Regions from separate parts of the Streptomyces sp. NBC_01166 genome, predicted to be linked through region 1. Evidence: riboswitches for the same ligand, from Rfam matches in the RefSeq annotation. Region 1 holds a riboswitch; the other holds the start of a gene.
The links. Region 1 has a riboswitch for glycine ahead of gcvT (glycine cleavage system aminomethyltransferase GcvT). Riboswitches for the same ligand answer to the same signal wherever they lie in the genome.

Region 1 (11,200 bases):
CGGCGTTGCGCGCCGTGGTGTCGACGGTGCCGATGCCCTTGACGAGGGCCTCGTTGACACCCTTGTCGTCGAGCTCCATCAGGTTCGTGCCACCGGACGGCTTGATGGCCGATCCGTTCACGATCTGGTCCAGGAAACCGAAGCCGGTCGGCCAGTCGGCGCCCCACTGCATCATCATCATGCCCGCGTTGTTCTTGTGGACCCACTCGGGGACACCCGCGAAGTCGGTGAAGTACTTGTCCGACGGGAACTGCTTGATCTCGGCGGTGATGCCGATCGCCTTCAGGCTGCCCTGGAGCTGCGTGGCGGCGGTGATCTCGTCAGGACGGTCCGAACGCGCCGTCAGCGTGGTCTTGAAGCCCTTGGCCTGACCGCACTTGGCCAGGTGCTCCTTGGCCTTCGCGATGTCGCCCTTGTTGCCCTCGGTCGGGTACAGGTCGAACTTCTTGTAGCCCGCGACGGTCGGCGGAATGACCGTGGTGGCCGGGTCACCCTTGACCGAGCCACCGATCGAGTCGATCAGGCTCTGCTTGTCGACGGCGTACTGGACGGCCTTGCGGCACTCCACGTTGTCGAACGGCTTCACGTTCACGTTCAGCGCCATGTACTGCAGGACGCCGGCGTACGGGTTGTCCGTCTTCGCCTTCTCGGAGGCCTTGACCAGGACCTTGGGCTGGGTCTTGGACTGCAGACCCGTGCCAGCGACGTCCGCGGTGGTCACGTCGTTGAGGAGGTGGTCGTCGACCGTGGTGGGGTTGACGTTGAGCTTCAGCTGGATCTTGTCCGGCAGCGCCTTGCGGATCGGGTCCGTCTTCGGGTCCCACTCCGGGTTGCGGACCAGCGTCGCGCCCTTGCTCTCGTCGTACGCCGAGAACTTGTACGGACCGGAGGAGACCATCTTCTGGACGTAGCTGGCACCCGTGTCGGCCTTCTGCGGGACCGGGGCGGTCTGCGAGAAGGCGGCGAGGTAGTCCATGTCCGCGAAGGGCTTGCTCAGCTTGAAGACGATCGTGTAGTCGTCCGGGGTCTCGATGGACTTGAGGCCCTCGGCCGACTTGTCCTTGTACGGACCCTTGTACTTGTCGCCGCCCTCGAGGTAGGCCTTGAAGTACGTCGGGCCGTTGGACAGGGCCTCCGGCGCGAAGTTGGAGCGCTCGACGGCGTACTTGACGTCCTTCGAGGTGATCTCGGTGCCGTCCTCGAACTTCACGCCCTTGCGGATCGTGTACGTCCAGGTCTTGGCGTCCGCGCTGGCCTTGCCGAGGCTGGTGGCCAGGTCGGGAACGACCTTCAGGCTCTCCTTGCCGGCGGCGGGCTTGAAGGTCACCAGGGAACGGGCGTACAGGCGGGAGAAGTTCTGGACCCAGCCGTAGTACGTGTTGCCCGGGTCCAGGGAGTCCGGGCCACTGGAGTGCTCGTAGGTGACCGTCCCCCCCTTCTTGTCCGTCGGGTTGACGATGCTGGTCAGACCGGCGTCGGCCTTGGCGTTGCCCCCACCGCCGTTGCTGTCACCGCCCGAATCGCTGCCACTGCAGGCCGATGCGCCGAGCGACACCGCTACGGCCATGGCTATGGCCGCTGCTGTCTTTCTGTTCTGCATGCTGAGGAAAGCCCCCTCGCTAGTCCGGTGCGGCACTGCCGCGATTACTTGCCACGAGGGTCGAGTGCGTCACGCAGCCCGTCCCCCAGCAGATTGAAGGCCAGCACGGTGATGAAGATCGCCATGCCGGGGATGACCATGAACATCGGGTCCACCTCGTAGAGGTCGACCGCCTGCGTGAGCATGCCGCCCCATGACGCCTGCGGCGGCGCGATACCCACGCCGAGGAAGGACAGGGAGGCCTCGAAGAGGATGTTCGTGGGGATCAGCAGCGTCGCGTACACGAGGATCGGCGCGATGAGGTTCGGCAGCAGCTCGCGGAAGAGGATGAACGGGCCGCGGGCGCCCAGCGACCTGGCGGCCTCGACGAACTCCCGCTCACGCAGCGAGAGCGTCTGCGCACGGACGATGCGGCCGATGTAGGGCCAGCTGAAGAACCCGATCACGAAGATCAGGACCGCGATCCGCAGCGTGAGCCCTTCCATCCCGAAGGCGTTGCCCTGCAGGGAGGCGGAGATGGAGATCGCGAAGAGGAGCAGCGGGAAGGCGAGGAAGGTGTCCATCAGCCGGCTGATGAAGCTGTCCACCCAGCCCCCGTAGAAACCGGCCACGACGCCCATGACGACGCCGATGACGACCGAGAGCAGCGTGGAGCCGACGGCGACCACGAGGGAGACCCAGGAGCCTTCGAGGATGCGCGCCAGGATGTCGCGTCCGGTCTGCGGTTCGACTCCGAGGGGGTGGTCCCAGCTGATTCCGCCCAGGGAGCCCTTGGGCGCCAGCATGACGGGGTCGACCAGGCTCTGGTTGAAGGCGTTGGGGTCGAGCCCGAGGAGCGACTGGAGCGGCTTGGACAGGACCGCGGTGAGGATCAGCAGCACGACAACGATGCCACCGGCCATGGCGCCCTTGTCCCGCTTGAAGCGCGTCCAGGCGATGCGGCCGAGCGAGCGGCCCTCGATCTCCTTGCGCCCGGCGCCTTCCAGCACCGTTTCGGGCCGCGCATCCGCCCCGGTGGTCTCGATCGGTGCCGTCATTGCGCTGGAGACCCCTCTCGGCCGACGGTGGCCGGCCTGTGACCGCCGCTGTAGCGGCTCTAACAAAACATGACAGATGCGATCACACATGCCCGAACTGACCCTGTTTGAAAGAGGGGTTCGTCGGGCATGGAGCACCTGCTGTGTGGAGTCTTCAACCACTTTGCGATCACCCGCCAGACCTGACGGGGAATGTTTGCTCAAACGTGATGCTGCCAAGAGGCTTCCGTTATGCGGACAGCTGTGCTTGCTGAGCGGGCCCCCGGGGAACCAATCCACCACTAAGGGGCATGTCACCCAACCACGTTGTTCAGGTGACTATTTGACCGTGCGTCGAGGCGACGAGCCCGACGCCCTCTCAGTACGCGTGCGGTGCCGGGCCGGCGGCGGGCGGGTAGCCGTAACCCTGGACCGCGGGTGCCGGGGCGTGTGCCTCGCGGTCGTAGAACGGGCGTGAGTTGGCTTTCAGCCACATCGCGACGGGGTCGTACTCGTCGGACAGTGAGACCGTCGAGACGGGCAGCCCGTCGGGGACCACGCCGATGGACTGCTGCATCATCGCGCGGACCGCGTCGACGGACGGCCGGCCGGTGTCGTAGAGGTCGAGCCCGATCGCGAGGTACGGGGCGCCGAGCGCGGGCTGCACCCAGGCGCGGCGCAGCGCGCGGACGGCGGAGGTGCGGTGGGCGTTCTGCGACAGCAGGGCGTAGAACTGCGGGAGCTCGATGGTGGGTTCGGTGAGCCGCAGCGGCCCCGCGGGCATCCGGTCGAGGCCGGTGGCGATGCGGCGCAGGTCCAGCCAGGGAATGCCGACGCCGCCGCCGGGGGCGTGCGGGTTGAGCCAGATGCCCCAGCGGTCGGGGAAGAGGGAGCGGGCGATGTCGCGGCCCGTGATCACCTCGTGGGCCCTGGTCCAGCCGCTGGCGGAGAGCTCCTGGGCGGAGGTCACGCAGGGGGCGTAACCCTGCCCTTCGACCTCCATGTTGCCGTACTGGGCGTCGGGGGAGCCCGCCGTGCCGTGCCAGAGGAGCATCCAGACCTGGCCGTCCGCAAGGGAGTGCAACAGCGACTCGTACGCGTCGAGGCGCCCCGGGGTCACTTGGCGAAGCATGTGCTCGACCAGCCCGGCCGCCGCGGTGCCTGACGCACTCACCCTGGGTCCCGCCCCTCTTCGTTCCGCTGTTCCCGCATGCCGCACGGTGCTGTGGTGCCACTCCCGGGCACACGGGGCGGCCTCGTCATCCAACCAGCTTATGCGCCGCCCCTGACACCGGCTTGACGCCACGTGGCAACGGGGGCTCCGTCTCTCAGTACGCGTCGCGCCGGTAGAACGGACGTACCTTCTCCAGCATCCAGTCGCCGACCGGGTCCTGCGCCACGTCGAGCAGCAGGAGATTGACCGGCCAGGGCACCTGGACCCGGCCGAGCGCGCGGCCCAGGGCGTCCAGCGGGGCGCTCTGACCGGCGGCGTCCCACACGGCGGACTCGACGCCGACGAAGAGGACGGGGCTGTCGCCCTCGATGCTGGCCAGCACCCGGCGCGCGGTGTTCACCACGGCGGTCTCCTGGAATTCGGCGGAGACCGCGGCGAGGAAGTCGACCGGGTCCTCCTTCCAGTCCGGCTCGTACAGCCGCACCCGGCCGCCGCTCGCGGGGCCGTCCAGCGGGGTCCGCCCGGCCCGGCAGAGCTCGGCGACGGCGGGGGGCGGCAGGGGCACCCCGACGGCACCGCCGGGGTTGACCGCTATACCGAGCTGCGGGGGCAGTCCACGGGCGAACTCGCGTGCGGGCGCCACGGTGAAGGAGAGATGGGTGCCGACGCACTGGAGGAACTGCGCCTCGGAGCTGAAGACGGGGACGTAGGCGCCGCCGTCGATGTCGACCGTCGGCAGGTCGAGGCCGATGCTGTCGGGCCCCCCGCCGTTCGGCAGGGGGACCCAGACCTGGCTGCGGCCGAGCACCTCGACCAGCCGTCCGCCCGCGCCGGGCACGCCGAGGGAGGCGCTGAGAACTTCTTCGAGCTCGTTGGCCGGCCATCCCTGTGACGGATGCGACGGCGCCTGGGCCTGAGCCGGAATGTCCACGGTGTCTGTGTCCCTTTCTCGCCGTGCGGTGCGGCTGAAACTCTAGACCGGGTCGGGCCGGGAGGGCAGAGCCGCAGGCGGAAGCGGCGCCCCTGTCCACCGCACCGTCCAGATTCCGGACAGCGTGCCGGGGGTCCGCGAACTGTGCGTATGCGAACGGTGACGCGCCGGGCGGTCTAATCCTGCGGGAGCCGCGCCTCCGGGAACGAGATCCGGTCGATGCCCGCCGCGGTCTCACGGTCGAGCAGCACCGCCGAGGCGCATCCCGGAGGCAGCAGGCCGGTCTCCGTGTCGCGCAGCAACCGGCCCACCGCGCGCCGGTGCCGGGCGAACGCGTATCCGGAGACCCCGCGCCCGCGCTCCCGCTGCCCCTGCCTGGCCACCCGGGGGGTGACGTCGAGCAGGACGAGATGGAGGCCGCTGCCCCGGCGCCGGGCCTCACGCGCCAGCCAGCGCCGCACCCACGCCTGCGTACCGCAGTCGTGCACGACGACGGGTCCGCCCGACCGCAGGCGCCGCCAGAGCCCGGCGTAGTGCGCGGCGCGCACCAGGGGGCGGTAGAGGGCGTACGGGAGTAAACCGGGCAGGGCCGCCGCCCAGCGGTCCCTGGTGTCCTGGGAGTCGACCGCGTGCTCCTTCGCCGCCCGCCGGATCAGCGTCGACTTCCCGCTGCCGGGCAGCCCCGAGACCACGACCACGTCACCCGCCGCGAAGTCCAGGCCGCTCGGTCCCCGGCCACCCCCGCCCCGCAGATCACGCACCACCGGAGCGTGTCCGCCCGTCAGCTCCCGGGCGGGTGCGCCCGGCTGCTGGGGCATCGCACCGCGTGCCGCCCCCGCGGTTGTCGCGTAGCGCTGCAACGTCATCGCCTTCCCCCTGCCGAGTCACCCACCGACCTGCCCAAGAAGTGTAAAGAAAAGGTAATGCGGCACAACCGCTTCCGCCCGTACGTGTCGGTGCCGGCACCCGTCCGGGTCTGGACGCCCCACTCTCCCGCAATGCGTGCGATGATGACCCCGCCAACTGCATACAGGCCGTTTGAATCCGCGCGGGAGAGTCCCGGTCACCGTGTGCGCCGGGCGCCGAAGGAGCAAGTTCCTCCCTTGAATCTCTCAGGCCCCGTACCGCGTGGATGAGGCAGATCTGAAAAGCGGGCCGCTCTGCGGCTCCACCCAAGGTGCAAGCCGACGCTGACGGGGCCGACCCCGTCGGGACCCTTTCAGGGGCTTTCGGCGAACCTCTCAGGTTCCGATGACAGATGGGGAGGGAACCACCCCCTGTCGTCATGCCCTGGAGCCATGTCCATGAGCACTGCCCCGAGCACCGCCCCCCGTCTCACCGCCCTCGATGCCCTGCATCGGTCCCTGGGCGCGACCATGACCGACTTCGCCGGCTGGGACATGCCGCTGCGGTACGCCAGCGAGCGTGACGAGCACAACGCCGTACGCGAGCGGGCCGGCCTGTTCGACCTGTCGCACATGGGCGAGATCACCGTCACCGGTCCGCAGGCGGCGGCCTTCCTGAGCTACGCGCTGGTCGGCAACATCGCCACCGTGGGCGTGGGCCGGGCCCGCTACACGATGATCGTCGCGGAGGACGGCGGGATCCTGGACGACCTGATCGTCTACCGCCTGGGCGAGACGGAGTACATGGTGGTCGCCAACGCGGGCAACGCCCAGCTCGTCCTGGACACCCTCACCGAGCGCGCCGGGGACTTCGACACCGAGGTGCGGGACGACCGCGACGCCTACGCGCTGATCGCCGTCCAGGGACCCGACTCCCCCGCCGTACTGAAGTCGGTCACGGACGCCGACCTGGACGGACTGAAGTACTACGCCGGACTCCCCGGAACGGTCGCCGGCGTCCCCGCGCTCATCGCCCGTACCGGCTACACCGGCGAGGACGGCTTCGAGCTCTTCGTGGCCCCCGCCCATGCCGAGCAGCTCTGGAAGGCGCTGACCGAGGCCGGTGCGCCGTACGGTCTGATCCCCTGCGGGCTCTCCTGCCGCGACACGCTCCGCCTGGAGGCGGGCATGCCGCTGTACGGGCACGAGCTGACCACCGCGCTGACGCCCTTCGACGCGGGCCTGGGCAGGGTCGTGAAGTTCGAGAAGGAGGGCGACTTCGTCGGCCGCGAGGCGCTGACCGCCGCGGCGGCCCGTGCGGAGAGCGCCCCGCCCCGCAAGCTCGTCGGCCTGGTCGCCGAGGGCCGCCGGGTGCCGCGCGCCGGTTACCCCGTCGTGGCCGGCGGGCAGGTCGTGGGCGAGGTCACCTCCGGTGCGCCGTCGCCCACCCTGGGCAAGCCGATCGCCATGGCCTACGTGGACGCGGCGCACGCCGCGCCCGGCACCGAGGGTGTCGGGGTCGACATCCGGGGCAAGCACGAGCCGTACGAGGTCGTGGCGCTGCCGTTCTACAAGCGCCGTAAGTGACACCTGGCCCCCGCACGTGACGCAGTCGTGTCTCACACCGTAAGACCACCGTTCATCAGCACTCCCCCGCGTACAGGAGAATTCAGGTCATGAGCAACCCCCAGCAGCTGCGGTACAGCAAGGAGCACGAGTGGCTGTCGGCCCTCGAGGACGGCGTGGCCGCGGTCGGTATCACCGAATTCGCGGCCAACGCGCTCGGTGACGTCGTCTACGCCCAGCTCCCGGAGGTCGGTGACACGGTGACCGCGGGCGAGACCTGCGGTGAGCTGGAGTCGACCAAGTCGGTCAGCGACCTGTACTCGCCGGTGACCGGCGAGGTGACCGCGGCCAACCAGGACGTCGTGGACGACCCGTCGCTGGTGAACTCCGCCCCCTTCGAGGGCGGCTGGCTGTTCAAGGTGCGCGTCGCGGAGGAGCCGAAGGACCTTCTCTCCGCCGACGAGTACACCGCGTTCTCCGGCAACTGAGACCTTAGGGACCCACTGATGTCGCTTCTCAACTCCTCCCTCCACGAGCTGGACCCGGACGTCGCCGCCGCCGTCGACGCCGAGCTCCACCGTCAGCAGTCCACCCTCGAGATGATCGCCTCGGAGAACTTCGCTCCGGTCGCGGTCATGGAGGCGCAGGGCTCCGTCCTCACCAACAAGTACGCCGAGGGCTACCCCGGCCGCCGCTACTACGGTGGCTGCGAGCACGTCGACGTGGTCGAGCAGATCGCGATCGACCGCATCAAGGCGCTCTTCGGCGCCGAGGCCGCGAACGTCCAGCCGCACTCCGGTGCGCAGGCCAACGCCGCCGCGATGTTCGCGCTGCTGAAGCCGGGCGACACGATCATGGGTCTGAACCTGGCCCACGGCGGTCACCTGACCCACGGCATGAAGATCAACTTCTCCGGCAAGCTCTACAACGTGGTCCCGTACCACGTCGACGACACCGGCGTCGTGGACATGGCCGAGGTCGAGCGCCTCGCCAAGGAGTCGAAGCCGAAGCTCATCGTGGCCGGCTGGTCCGCCTACCCGCGCCAGCTGGACTTCGCCGCCTTCCGCCGCATCGCGGACGAGGTCGGCGCGTACCTGATGGTCGACATGGCGCACTTCGCGGGCCTGGTCGCCGCGGGTCTGCACCCCAACCCGGTGCCGCACGCCCACGTCGTCACGACCACCACGCACAAGACCCTCGGCGGTCCGCGCGGTGGCGTCATCCTGTCGACCCAGGAGCTCGCCAAGAAGATCAACTCGGCGGTCTTCCCCGGTCAGCAGGGCGGCCCGCTGGAGCACGTGATCGCGGCCAAGGCGGTCTCGTTCAAGGTCGCGGCGACCGACGAGTTCAAGGAGCGCCAGCAGCGCACCCTGGACGGCGCCCGCATCCTCGCCGAGCGCCTGGTGCAGCCGGACGTCACCGAGGTCGGCGTCTCCGTCCTCTCCGGCGGTACGGACGTCCACCTGGTCCTGGTCGACCTGCGCAACTCCGAGCTGGACGGCCAGCAGGCCGAGGACCGGCTCCACGAGCTGGGCATCACGGTCAACCGGAACGCCATCCCGAACGACCCGCGGCCCCCGATGGTCACCTCGGGTCTGCGGATCGGCACGCCCGCCCTGGCCACCCGTGGCTTCCAGGCGGAGGACTTCGCCGAGGTCGCCGAGATCATCGCGGCCGCCCTGAAGCCCACGTACGACGCCGACGACCTCAAGGCCCGTGTGATCGCGCTGGCCGAGAAGTTCCCGCTGTACCCCGGCATCAAGTAGTCACCCGCGATTTGCACGCAGGGTGGGGGCACCGCGCACACTGAACACAGTGAGCCCGGTGCCCCCACCCCTTTGCCCCGCGCTCCCGGGCCCACCGGCCCGTCCCCGCACCACCCGGCGGACAACGACGTCCACCAACGCCTTAGGAGTACTCCCGTGGCCCTCTCGGTCTTCGACCTCTTCTCGGTCGGCATCGGCCCGTCCAGCTCCCACACGGTCGGCCCGATGCGCGCGGCCCGCATGTTCGCCCGCCGCCTCAAGAACGAGGGCCTGCTGGCCCACACCGCCTCGATACGGGCCGAGCTGTACGGCTCGCTCGGCGCGACCGGTCACGGTCACGGCACCCCGAAGGCCGTGCTGCTGGGTCTGGAGGGCGAGTCGCCCCGCACGGTCGACGTCGAGGGCGCCGACGCCCGCGTCGAGGAGATCCGCGCCTCGGGGCGCATCAACCTGCTCGGCATGCACGACATCCCCTTCGACGCCGACGAGCAGCTGGTCCTGCACCGGCGGAAGGCCCTGCCGTACCACGCCAACGGGATGACGGTCCTCGCGTACGACCGTGACGGCGCCCCGCTCCTGGAGAAGACGTACTACTCGGTGGGCGGCGGCTTCGTCGTCGACGAGGACGCGGTGGCCGGGGAGAACCCGATCGTCCCGGACGACACCGTCCTGAAGCACCCCTTCCGCACCGGCGACGAGCTGCTGAGGCTCGCCCGGGAGACCGGTCTGTCCATCTCCTCCCTGATGCTGGAGAACGAGAAGGCCTGGCGGACCGAGGACGAGATCCGGGCCGGGCTGCTGGAGATCTGGCGCGTCATGCAGGCCTGCATCGCCCGCGGCATGTCCCGGGAGGGCATCCTGCCCGGCGGGCTGAAGGTCCGCCGCCGGGCCGCGAACTCGGCCAGGCAGCTCCGGGCCGAGGGCGACCCCCAGACGCACGCGATGGAGTGGATCACCCTCTACGCGATGGCCGTCAACGAGGAGAACGCCGCCGGGGGCCGCGTGGTGACCGCCCCGACCAACGGCGCGGCGGGCATCATCCCCGCCGTCCTGCACTACTGGATGAACTTCGCGGCGGGCGGCTGCACCGAGGCCGAGAAGGACGACAGCGTCGTCCGCTTCCTGCTGGCCGCGGGAGCGATCGGCATGCTCTTCAAGGAGAACGCCTCCATATCCGGCGCCGAGGTCGGCTGCCAGGGCGAGGTCGGCTCCGCCTGCTCCATGGCCGCCGGAGCCCTCGCCGAGGTCCTGGGCGGCTCCCCCGAGCAGGTGGAGAACGCCGCCGAGATCGGCATGGAGCACAATCTGGGCCTGACCTGTGACCCGGTCGGCGGTCTCGTCCAGATCCCCTGCATCGAGCGCAACGGCATGGCGGCGGTCAAGGCGGTCACGGCGGCCAAGATGGCGCTGCGCGGCGACGGCAGCCACAAGGTCTCCCTGGACAAGGTCATCAAGACCATGAAGGAGACGGGTGCGGACATGAGCGTGAAGTACAAGGAGACGGCCCGGGGCGGGCTCGCGGTGAACATCATCGAGTGCTAGACCGCGTCCACGTGTGAATCCCCTCTGCGCGGACAGGCGGAGGGTGCCGGGCTCCACACGGATGCCGACCGATCCTTGACTGGCCGGTTGTCCATGTTTGCCTACATTGGTAGAGGGTTACCAGTGCATGCGCAGGGGACGAGCACGGCCCCGCCCGGGCGGCGCGGAGCGCTCTTCCTGACCGGCTCCGCCCACGCCTCGACGCTCCTCACCGGAGCGCTCGGTCCGGAGGCGCCCGGTGCGGAGCCGCCACCGGTATCTCCGCGGCAAAGACGAAGGGGAACGACGCAATGACCGACACCTCGCACAAGCCGACCACCTCCGACTCCGGCGCCCCGGTGGAGAGCGATGAGCATTCGCTCACCGTGGGCCCGGGCGGGCCGATCCTGCTCCAGGACTCCTACCTGATCGAGCAGATGGCCCAGTTCAACCGTGAACGAATCCCCGAACGCCAGCCGCACGCCAAGGGCAGCGGCGCCTTCGGGCGGTTCGAGGTGACCGCGGACGTCTCCGCGTACACGAAGGCCGCGCTCTTCCAGCCCGGCGCCACGACCGACCTGGTCATCAGGTTCTCCACCGTCGCCGGGGAGCGGGGCAGCCCGGACACCTGGCGGGACCCCCGCGGTTTCGCGGTGAAGTTCTACACCAGCGAAGGCAACTACGACATGGTGGGCAACAACACCCCCGTGTTCTTCGTGAAGGACCCGATGAAGTTCCAGCACTTCATCCGGTCCCAGAAACGCCGGGCGGACAACAACCT
Region 2 (11,200 bases), 4.4 Mb from region 1:
CCGGAGGATCCGCCGGGACACCTCCTCGTGAGGAATGGATTCAGCCACGCGCCCCGCCTCCACCTGTACACCTGCCATCAGCTGTGCGTCGTCATAGCTTGCCCGACGGGGCCGGGGCGGAGGGACACCGGGAGGCGGTCTCCTCAGGGCGCGGGAAAGCCGATGGGCCAGGTGTGCACCGGCTCACCCACCTGCATCAGCTCGCCGTAGCGTCGGGTGGTGGCTGCCAGCGCGCCCTCCCGTTCGAGTCCCGCGTCCAGGGCGCGGTGGTAGGTGTCGACCTGCCAGGAGGCGCCGTTCACCCTGAGCCTGCAGCGCTCCTCGATGACGCCGAGGTAGCGGTCCCGGTCCGAGGACTCGATATTCCACGCGTCCAGCCCGGCGGCCGCGAGCGGCAGCAGTTCGTCCCGTACGAGCTTGACGGCCGGCACCTTCGCCACGCCGCCGGACCGGCCGGGGCGCGGCCACAGCAGCTCGGCCTCGATCCCGTGGCGGCAGGCGGCGTCGAAGTTCTCGGCTGCCGCCTCGAAGGGCAGCTTGGTCCACACCGGCCGGGATTCGTCGGCGAGGGCGCGCACCAGCCCGTAGTAGAAGGCGGCATTGGCGATCACGTCGTCGACCGTGGGGCCGGCGGGCAGGACCCGGTTCTCCACCCTCAGGTGGGGCACGCCGTCGGCCAGCCCGTACACCGGACGGTTCCACCGGTAGACCGTGCCGTTGTGCAGGACGAGCTCGGCCAGGGCCGGTACGCCGCCCTCGTCGAGGACCCGCAGCGGGTCCTCCTCGTCGCAGATCGGCAGCAGGGGCGGGTAGTAGCGCAGGTTCTCCTCGAAGAGCTCGTACGCCGAGCTGATCCAGCGCTCCCCGAACCAGGTCCTGGGGCGTACCCCCTGATTCCGCAGTTCGGGCGGCCGCACGTCCGTGGCCTGCTGGAACAGCGGCGGCCTCGACTCGCGCCACAGCTCCTTGCCGAACAGGAAGGGGGAGTTCGCCCCGACTGCGATCTGCACGGACGCGATGGCCTGCGCCGCGTTCCAGACGTCGGCGAAACGGTCCGGCGTCACCTGCAGGTGCAACTGCACCGAGGTGCAGGCCGACTCGGGGGCGATCGAGGCGGAGGTCGAGACCAATCGCTCGACACCTTCGATATCGAGGACGAATTCCTCGCCGCGCGCGGCCGCCATTTGGTCGTTGAGGAGCGTGTAACGGTCGACGTCCGAGAGGTTCGCCGAAACCACGTCGTCCCGGCCGAGGGTCGGCAGGATGCCGATCATCACGATCCCCGCGTCGACCTCCGCCGCCTTCCGGTGGGCATATGCGAGCCCCGTACGCAACTCCTCGGCCAGCTGATCGAATACCCGGCCGCTCAGCCGGTGGGGAAGAATATTTACTTCCAGGTTGAACATCCCCAGTTCCGTCTGGAAATCCCGGCTGGCGATGCGCTGGAGCACCTCCGCATTCCGCATCCTCGGCATGCCGTCCGATCCTGCGAGATTCAGCTCGATCTCCAGCCCCATGAGATTCCTGGGACGATCGAACCTCCGCTCCGACAGGAGCCTCTCCAGCCCCGCCAGGCACTGGGTGAGCTTCTCGCGGTACGTCTGCCGATCGGACGGGGCAAAGGCACCCGCCACGACCTTCTCGCCCATCGAAGGGTCCCTCCTCGAGTGGGCGGCCCGCGGCACAGGCCGCTCGTATCACGATCGATAATGCCCCGACGAGATGATCCGTAACGCCCCCACGACCGATGGGCACCCAGTAGTCTGGTGACTGAAGCCGGAGGCACATTCCGAAGGCATGGGGCATACGCAGTTTGCCAGGTCGGGTTGCCCGGCTGAAACACCGACGGGTTTCAGCCTACCGCCGCGCCGGGAAAGTACCTGGCAACGCGGGTCGGGAGCGGCCCGAATCCACAGAAACCGCGCAATTCAAAGTCTCGAATCCGCCTTGCGCGCAATATGCGGGTCGGCTAGCCGAAACACCGTGTGAACATTTGTCGTATAAACTCTGCGAACGAGGCAGAGAGTTGACGCACCGGCCCGTCCGCCCCGTCACCGGCCTTCCTCTGGCCCCGCACGCCGACAGCGCCGTCTGCACCCGCCCACGCACCACCGTGTCTCCGAAGTGAGAGGCGACCCACTATGCCGCTGCATGTTTCCCCGGCCCCCGCGCCCGCACTGCGCAGCGTTCTCGCGGCACTCGGTTCTCCCACCGCAGTCCGCGAGGCCCACACGCCCGCTCTCCGGTCCGTCCAGGGATCGCTGAGCCCCGAACTCCCGCTTCCCGTCCATGTACTGGACCGGATCGTGCCGAACGACGCCGCACCGCGCACCCGCCTCGCCGGCTGGCGCTTCCTGATCCGCAGCGGTGAGCGCGCCGTCGCCGCCGCGGACACCATGCTCACCGCCGACGGCTGGACCTTCTCGCACTTCTTCGAGGGCCCTTACATCGTCTCCACCGAACTCGCCGTACGCCAGGCGGAGTCGTCGACGACGCACTACCAGCCACGTCTGCTGTCGGTGCCCGAGCTGTACATGTTCACGCTGTGGCTGCACCACGACATCGAGGCCGACGCCGCCGGCGGCACGCTCGCCCCGACCGATGTGCTGGTGCCCCTGGCACCCGCTCCCCCGGGCATCACGGCTCACCGTCCGCACCACGTCGCGGAGCTGCTTCCGGTCATGACACTGCGTGTCACCCCGGCGCCTCTGCCGGACCTTCCCGAACTCCCCGGCCTCCTCGGGTCGCCGGCCTGACACTCCTGACACACGCGCCCCCGCCGAGACTGCTCGGCGGGGGCGCGTCCGTACCCGTCCGGACTAGTCCGGTCAGGTCACCCCGAACCATCCGAACGGACAGCCAAGTTGGATCGAACCGTCCGGCCGGGTGATGCGTCATGGGAGGAGAACAGCAGCTGCCGCGAAATCCCTGCGGAGAGACGTCCGTAGGGCAACACTGGGACCGGACCGACTTGATACGGGGGCGGCCATGAACACATCGTCCAGCCGCAGGACACTCGACTCAACGCAGCGAAAGAACCCACCCATGTGCCAGCACCAGCCACCCTGTCCAACCGCTGACTCCAACGACCGGGAAGCCGCACGTCTGATGGCCCACCACCCGGAACAGGGCTGGAGCCTTCTGTGCAACGGCGTCCTGCTCTTCGAGGACACCGGTGAGCTGCTCCCTGACGGGCAGATCATCGCCCCTCACCGCCCGCTGAAGAGCGGTCAGGTGATGAAGGCCGCCTGACCGCGGCCGACGGAACACGGGGGCCGGCCCGGAGAAGTCTCCGCACCGGCCCCGACGCGTGTCCCCGTGCCTACTGGTCGTACGCGTCCAGCGGCGGGCAGGAGCAGACGAGGTTGCGGTCACCGAACGCACCGTCGATCCGGCGCACCGGCGGCCAGTACTTGTCCGAAGGCGTGACGCCGGCCGGGAAGACCGCCTCTTCGCGGCTGTAGGCGTGCGTCCACTCGCCACCGAGCGCCGCCGCCGTGTGCGGGGCGTTGCGCAGCGGGTTGTCGTCCCCGCTCCACTCACCGGAGGCGACCTTGTCGATCTCGCCGCGGATGGCGATCATCGTGTCGCAGAACCGGTCGAGCTCGGCGAGGTCCTCGCTCTCCGTCGGCTCGATCATCAGCGTCCCGGCCACCGGGAACGACATGGTCGGCGAGTGGAAGCCGTAGTCGATCAGCCGCTTGGCGATGTCGTCGATGCTGACACCGGTCGCCTTGGAGACCGGCCGCAGGTCCACGATGCACTCGTGCGCGACCAGGCCGGCCGGGCCGTTGTAGAGGACCGGGAAGTGCGGTTCGAGACGCTTGGCGATGTAGTTGGCCGCGAGTACCGCGACCTGCGTCGCACGCTTCAGACCCTCGCCCCCCATGAGACGTACGTACGCCCAGGAGATCGGCAGGATTCCGGCCGAGCCCCACGGAGCGGCAGAGATCGGCCCGACGCCGGTCTCGGGGCCCGCCGCGGGCTGGAGGGGGTGGTTGGGGAGGTACGGCGCCAGGTGGGCGCGTACTCCGACCGGGCCGACACCCGGGCCACCGCCGCCGTGCGGGATGCAGAAGGTCTTGTGCAGGTTCAGGTGGGAGACGTCACCGCCGAAGTGGCCCGGCTTGGCGAGACCGACCAGCGCGTTGAGGTTGGCACCGTCCACGTACACCTGACCGCCGGCGTCGTGCACCTCTCCGCAGATGTCGGCGACGTGCTCCTCGAAGACGCCGTGCGTGGAGGGGTAGGTGATCATGAGGACGGCGAGCTCGTCGCGGTGGGCCGCGATCTTGGCCCGGAGATCCTCTATGTCGACCTCGCCGTCGTCGGCGGTCTTCACCACGACGACCTTCATCCCGGCCATCACGGCGCTCGCGGCGTTGGTGCCGTGCGCGGAGGACGGGATCAGGCAGACCGTACGTCCGTGGTCCCCGTTGGCCCGGTGATACGCGCGCACGGCCAGCAGACCGGCGAATTCGCCCTGCGAACCGGCGTTGGGCTGGATGGAGACGGCGTCGTACCCGGTGACCTCGGCGAGACGCTCCTCCAGCTCCCGGATGAGGGTGAGGAAGCCCTGCGCCTGCTCGGCCGGCGCGAAGGGGTGCAGCGCACCGAATTCGGGCCAGGTGATCGACTCCATCTCGGCGGTCGCGTTGAGCTTCATCGTGCAGGAGCCGAGCGGGATCATGCCCCGGTCCAGCGCGTAGTCGCGGTCGGCGAGCTTGCGCAGGTAGCGCAGCATCGCCGTCTCGGAGCGGTACTGGTGGAAGACCGGGTGGGTGAGGACGTCGTCGCTGCGCAGCAGCCCCTCGGGCAGCGCGTCGGCCGTCGCGGTGTCCAGCGCCTCGATGTCGCCGTCGGCGCCGAAGGCCGCCCAGACGGCGGCGATCCGGGTGCGGGTCGTGGTCTCGTCGCAGGCGACGGAGACGTGGTCGGCGTCGACGAGCCGCAGGTTCACCCCGCGCTCACGGGCGGCGGCGACCACACCGGCCGCTCCCCCCGGCACGCGGACGGTGAGGGTGTCGAAGTACGCGTCGTGCACGACCTCGGTCCCGGCGGCCCGCAGCCCCTCGGCCAGGATGGCGGCGAACCGGTGGGTGCGCCGGGCGATCGTCCGCAGCCCCTCGGGCCCGTGGTAGACGGCGTACATGCCGGCCATGACGGCGAGCAGCACCTGGGCGGTGCAGATGTTGCTGGTGGCCTTCTCGCGGCGGATGTGCTGCTCGCGGGTCTGCAGCGCAAGCCGGTAGGCCTTGTCGCCGTCCGCGTCGACGGAGACACCGACGAGGCGGCCGGGCAGGCTGCGGGCGAACTTCTCGCGCACGGCCATGAAGCCGGCGTGCGGTCCGCCGAAGCCCATCGGGACGCCGAAGCGCTGGGTGGTGCCCACGGCGATGTCCGCGCCCAGTTCGCCGGGCGAGGTGAGCAGCGTCAGGGCCAGCAGGTCGGCGGCGACGGACACGATCGCGCCCAGCTCGTGCGCCTGCTCGATGACGGGCTTGATGTCGCGCACGGCACCGGAGGCGCCCGGGTACTGGAGCAGCACGCCGAAGACGCCCCGCTCGGCGATCTCGGCGGGGATGCCCTCGCCGAGGTCGGCGACGACCACCTCGACGCCGGTCGGCTCGGCGCGGGTCTCGATCACGGCGACGGTCTGCGGCAGGGTGTCGGAGTCGACCAGGAAGACGCCGCCCTTGACCTTGCCGACCCGCCGTGCCAGGGCCATGGCCTCGGCCGCTGCGGTGCCCTCGTCGAGGAGCGAGGCGCCCGAGGTCGGCAGCCCGGTGAGGTCGGCGACCATCGTCTGGAAGTTCAGGAGGGCCTCGAGCCGCCCCTGGGAGATCTCCGGCTGGTACGGCGTGTAGGCCGTGTACCAGGCGGGGTTCTCCATGACGTTGCGCAGGATCACCGGCGGGGTGAACGTCCCGTAGTAGCCGAGCCCGATCATCGGTGCGAGCACCTGGTTACGGTCGGCGAGGCTGCGCAGCTCGGCCAGCACCTCGGCCTCGGTACGGGCCGCGGGGAGGTTCAGCGCCTCGGCACTCTTGATCACGTCGGGCACCGCCGCGGCGGTGAGCTCGTCGAGGGAGCCGTAGCCGACCTGGGCCAGCATCTTCGCCTGGGCCTCGGCATCGGGCCCGATGTGGCGCTGCTCGAACGGAATGCCCTGCTCCAGCTGGGAGAGCGGAGTGCGACGGGGGGTCATGATGGAGGCCTCCTGGTCTGCCACGACCTGCGAGGGGCGCCACGGCGTGGCTGCCCGAACGGCCTCCCCATCTGTCATCTCGACCTGAGAGCTTCACCGGCACGCCCTGGGGCATACCGGCTTTCACCGTCGGTGAGGGTGGTTCCCGTCGCGGCACGTGCCGTACGGATCCCGCCCTGCTTTCCAGAGTGACCTCGTCCGTGCGGTACGGGGGCCTGAGAGATTCCGGGGAGGAGTTGCTCCTTCGGCGCCTCCGAATCGCTCCGGAGGACTCTCCCGCACAGGGTCAGCAGCCGTGCTCCAGCCTACCAGCGGGGCCGGGGCGGGCCGTCTCGAGTGGCCGACATCCCGGATCTGGCATTTCGTAGTGAGGGTGGAGCAGCCGCGACCACCTGATGCAGTTGTGACCAGTGGGAGGCACCGTGCAGACCGACATCGATCCGCGCAGCCTGATCGGCCGCAAGGCCTTCGACCGCCAAGGTGCCAAGATCGGAACGGTGGACGAGGTCTATCTCGACGACGCCACCGGGGTCCCCGAGTGGGCCGCCGTACGCACAGGTCTCTTCACCAGGGACGCGTTCGTCCCGCTGGAGCCGAGCGAATTCGTCGACGGCGCGCTCGTGGTCCCATTCGAGCGGGCCCTGATCAAGGACGCGCCGGACTTCGGCGTGGGCCGCCATCTCTCGCCCGAGCAGGAACTGCAGCTCTACCGCCATTACGGACTGGACTCCTCCCCCTCCGCCGGCCCGGGTCCGGACAGGGACTTCGGCAGGCTCGCCGGCCACGAGGAGTAGTCCACCGGGTCCCGCACCAGGCGGAGCGGATCGGCCGGCTGCAGCTGCGGATCATCGATCCGGAACGTCCGCACCCGGCCGGGTGGCGTCCACGGTTCCTCGAAGCGAACGGTGACCCGGCCGACGCCGCTGCCCTGCACCCAGCCGTGCCCGTGGACCTCGTGCCGTACGTCGTGCCCGGCCGGCCAGCGCCGCGCGGCCAGTTGCTCGTCGCTCTCCCGGGCCTCCCCTCCGGGCTCCTCCTCCCCCGTGCGACGCCCCTCGTCCGCCGCGGCGGAGGCTGCGACCGCTGCCGCGGCGGATTCCTCGGCGGCGTGCTCCGCGTCGGCTGCCTGCGCGAAGAGGTCCTCCTGCGTGAAGTCCGCCAGCCCCGTGACACCGACTCCGAGCAGCCGGACGCCGCCGGTCGTGTCGACGGCCTCCAGAAGGCGCGCAGCGGCCTCCCTGACCACCGTGGGGTCATCGGTGGGGCCGCGCAGCGTCTCGGACCGGGTGAGCGTCGAGAAGTCGTAACGGCGCACCTTGAGGACGACGGTGCGCCCGGACCGGCCTGCGCCCCGCAGCCGCTGCACGCACCGGTCCGCGAGCCGCTCGACCTCCGTCCTCACGCGCACCCGGTCGTGCAGGTCCACGTCGAAGGTGTCCTCGACCGAGACGGATTTGGCATCCCTCTCGGCGACGACGGGACGGTCGTCGTAACCCTGCGCCATGCGGTGGAGCGCGACGCCGTGCGCCTTGCCCAGCAGCCGCACGAGCTCCGCCTCGCCCGCCTCCGCCAGATGACTGACGAGGGTCATTCCCGCGCGCCGGAGATGGTCACCGGTGGCGGGGCCCACGCCCGGGAGGATGCGTACGGACATGGGCGCCAGGAGCTCACGCTCGGTGCCGGGCTCGATCAGCAGCAGCCCGTCCGGTTTCGCCTCCTCGGAGGCGATCTTGGCCAGCATCTTGGAGCCGGCCAGACCGACGGAACCACTGAGTCCGGTGACGCCTCTGATGACGGTGCGCAGTTGTCCGCCGATCGCCCGCGCGGACGCCGAGTCGTCGGCGACCCCGCCGGCCTCGAGGTCGACGAAGGCCTCGTCGAGGCTGAGCGGCTCGACGAGCGGTGACAGCCGTCCGAGCAGCTCCATCACCTGGTCGCTCACCGTCCGGTAGAGCGCGAAGCGCGGGACCAGATAGGCCGCGTTCGGCGCGAGGCGCCTCGCCTGTGCCATCGGCATCGCCGAATGCACGCCCAGACGCCTCGCCTCGTACGACGCGGTGGCGACCACGCCCCGCATCCCCAGGCCGCCCACCACCACCGGCTTGCCGCGCAGGCTCGGCTTCGACGCCTGCTCGGCCGAGGCGTAGAAGGCATCCATGTCCAGATGCAGGATGGTGGGTGCGGCTCTCACACGGACCGATGCTGCCCTACGCCACTGACAACCGCCCCACCCGGCGCACGCGTCGCGCCGGACCGCCCCGGTGAATCATTCAGCCCGCGCGATTGCGCCGGCGCGCCAGTTCATCGGCGGGGTTGTGCCCGATCAGGGTCTCCCCCGTGTCGACACGCTCCCCGTGGAGCTGGGACAGCGCCGCGTCGACATCCCGCCAGACGACACCGACGGCGATACCGAAGATGCCCTGGCCGCCCTGGAGAAGATTCACGACCTCGTCGGGCGAGGAGCACTCGTAGACCGTCGCACCGTCGCTCATCAGGGTCATCCGCTCGAGATCCGTGAATCCGCGCGCCCTGAGGTGCTGAACGGTGGTCCGGATGTTCTGCAGAGCGACCCCCGTGTCCAGGAACCGTTTGACGATCTTGAGGAGAACCACGTCCCGGAAGCTGTAGAGACGCTGCGTCCCCGACCCGTACGCCGGACGCACGCTCGGCTCCACGAGCCCCGTACGCGCCCAGTAGTCCAGCTGTCGGTAGGTGATCCCGGCCGCCGCGCACGCTGTCGGCCCCCGATAGCCGATGTCCCCTGCCACACCCACACCGTCCGCTGCCACCACAGCCGGCTGAACCGGCTGTCTGATGGAGTGGTCGGCCGCACTGCCGTGCTGCTGGTACGGCCCACCCGCAGCCGTACCGTCGCCGCTGCTTCTCACGCCGACCTCCGTCCTTGACCTGCCACCTCGAAGGTAGGCAGTCACCAGGGGTGCGTCAACGATCGCCACACTCGGCACGCCGAGTGATAATCACCCTGAGGGTGGTTTCGCGTGACTGATTTACGGGAACGGCTTGTCGGATGCGCTGACACCGCCTCCGCGGAAGGTCACTGGCTGTTGGTACCGAAGTCCTCCGGCGAGATCTGGTCGAGGAACTCGCGGAACTTCTCCACCTCGTCCTCCTGCTCGTCCGGGATGGCGATACCCGCGTCGTCCAGCACGCCGTCACTGCCGTAGATGGGCGTGCCGGTGCGCAGGGCGAGCGCTATGGCGTCGGACGGCCGCGCGCTCACCTCGACCCCGCTGGCAAAGACCAGCTCCGCGTAGAAAACCCCTTCCCGCAGGTCCGTGATGCGGACCTCGGTGAGCTCCTGGCCGACGGCCTCGAGCACATCCTTGAAGAGATCATGGGTCAGCGGCCTGGCCGGAGCCATGCCCTGCTGGGCGAAGGCGATCGCGGTCGCTTCCCCAGGGCCGATCCAAATAGGGAGATACCGGTCGCCTCCCACTTCACGCAGGAGCACGATCGGTTGGTTGGAGGGCATTTCCACCCGGACACCCACAACGTCGAGCTCGTTCACACAGCAACCCTAGGACGTGCCCGCCATGTTTGGATAGTCGGGCTCCTCCGCCCTCAGTGGAAGCCGGCCTTCAGAGCGCTCTGCACGAGCGCGGCGTGGAGCCGGACGGAGAGGTCAGCGAGCTCCTTCGCGGTGGCCTCCGCATGTGCCCTGGTCTGCGGATTCCTGTGTCGGCGCAGCGGCGCGACCACCTGCTCGACCAGTCCCGCCTCACGCTCCGCGGCCGCCTTGACGGCCCGCAGATGCCGAGGTTCGAGACCGAATCTTCCCAGGTCCGCCACCAGCCGTGCCACATTCACCGCCTCGGCGTCGTAGCTCCCCCCGGCGGCGGGCACGATCAGCCCGTACGACTCCCACTCGTCGAGCTGCTCCTCGGTGGCCTCGGTGGCCGCCAGGAGCTCGGAGCGTCCGATACGGGCGGCGGTGGCCTGCCCCAGGTCCTGGTCCCGGAGGGCGTCGGCGGGATCACCCGGTCCGCCGCCGGACGGCAGGGCCACCTGCTCACCGCGCGCGAGGGCCTCCAGGTGCTCACGGATGACCTTGAGCGGCAGGTAGTGGTCCCGCTGCATGCGCAGCACCTGCGCCAGCCGCTCGACGTCGGCGGGGCCGAACTTCCGGTAGCCCGACGCCGTCCGCTGGGGCTCGATGAGCCCCTCCGTCTCCAGGAAGCGGATCTTGGAGATGGTGACTTCGGGAAATTCGTCGCGCAGCTGCAGAAGCACCGTGCCGATGCTCATCGCGCGCTCGCCAGCGGCGGCGGTGCCGTGACCGGCACCGCCTGTCGGTGTTCGCAGCATGGACCTTCCTGGGGATCCCCCCGGACACTGTCCGGGGGAGGGTCACACGCCTCGCTGGCTCGCGTAGAAGACCAGCCGGTACTTTCCGATCTGGACTTCGTCGCCGTTGGTCAGCGCGACGGAATCGATGCGCTCGCGGTTGACGTAGGTGCCGTTGAGGCTGCCGACGTCTCCCACGGTGAAACTACCGTCCGGGTTCCTGTGGAACTCCACATGACGCCGCGACACGGTCACGTCGTCGAGGAAGATGTCGCTCTGCGGGTGACGGCCGGCCGTCGTCAGGTCACCGTCCAGCAGGAAGCGGCTTCCGGAGTTCGGGCCCCGTCGCACCACCAGCAGCGCGGAACCCGCCGGCAGGGCGTCGACGGCGGCCTGGGCCTCCGGGGAGAGCGACGGAACGGCCGTCTGGCCTGTCGCCTCGGCCTCGTACGCCTCGATACCGGAGATCGAGATCGTCGAGGTCGTCTCGGATGCACGCTCGGGCACTCCGCCCCTCAGCGGCGCACCGCAGTTGGAACAGAAACGGCTGGCCTCGGCATTGCGATGCCCGCACCTCGTACAGACCGGCATGGACGAGCCCTCCGGAGCGGGGGCGAACCCTCCACCCGTACTCGAGGTCGATGATTCACCGAAACCTATGCGCCCTGCACCTCCGGGGTCAACGGA

Region 2: another riboswitch for glycine. It lies ahead of gcvP (aminomethyl-transferring glycine dehydrogenase); the one in region 1 lies ahead of gcvT (glycine cleavage system aminomethyltransferase GcvT).

What each region holds. Positions count from the first base shown of each region.
Region 1 covers NZ_CP108613.1:5,814,044-5,825,243, reverse strand. Annotated here, with positions in the region: gene OG379_RS26935 (ABC transporter substrate-binding protein) at 1-1,600, opposite strand, end outside; gene OG379_RS26930 (ABC transporter permease) at 1,645-2,637, opposite strand; gene OG379_RS26925 (enhanced serine sensitivity protein SseB C-terminal domain-containing protein) at 2,996-3,790, opposite strand; gene OG379_RS26920 (enhanced serine sensitivity protein SseB) at 3,945-4,721, opposite strand; gene OG379_RS26915 (AAA family ATPase) at 4,898-5,587, opposite strand; glycine riboswitch at 5,761-5,858, shown strand; gene gcvT (glycine cleavage system aminomethyltransferase GcvT) at 6,026-7,153, shown strand; gene gcvH (glycine cleavage system protein GcvH) at 7,243-7,620, shown strand; gene glyA (serine hydroxymethyltransferase) at 7,639-8,898, shown strand; gene OG379_RS26895 (L-serine ammonia-lyase) at 9,055-10,440, shown strand; gene OG379_RS26890 (catalase) at 10,731-11,200, shown strand, end outside.
Region 2 covers NZ_CP108613.1:1,429,008-1,440,207, forward strand. Annotated here, with positions in the region: gene OG379_RS06580 (CPBP family intramembrane glutamic endopeptidase) at 1-78, opposite strand, end outside; gene OG379_RS06585 (glutamate-cysteine ligase family protein) at 144-1,649, opposite strand; gene OG379_RS06590 (hypothetical protein) at 2,142-2,756, shown strand; gene OG379_RS06595 (DUF5999 family protein) at 3,046-3,252, shown strand; gene gcvP (aminomethyl-transferring glycine dehydrogenase) at 3,323-6,208, opposite strand; glycine riboswitch at 6,402-6,497, opposite strand; gene OG379_RS06605 (PRC-barrel domain-containing protein) at 6,631-7,002, shown strand; gene OG379_RS06610 (DNA polymerase IV) at 6,924-8,399, opposite strand; gene OG379_RS06615 (MerR family transcriptional regulator) at 8,479-9,096, opposite strand; gene OG379_RS06620 (bifunctional nuclease family protein) at 9,264-9,737, opposite strand; gene OG379_RS06625 (MerR family transcriptional regulator) at 9,791-10,534, opposite strand; gene OG379_RS06630 (FHA domain-containing protein) at 10,577-11,200, opposite strand, start outside.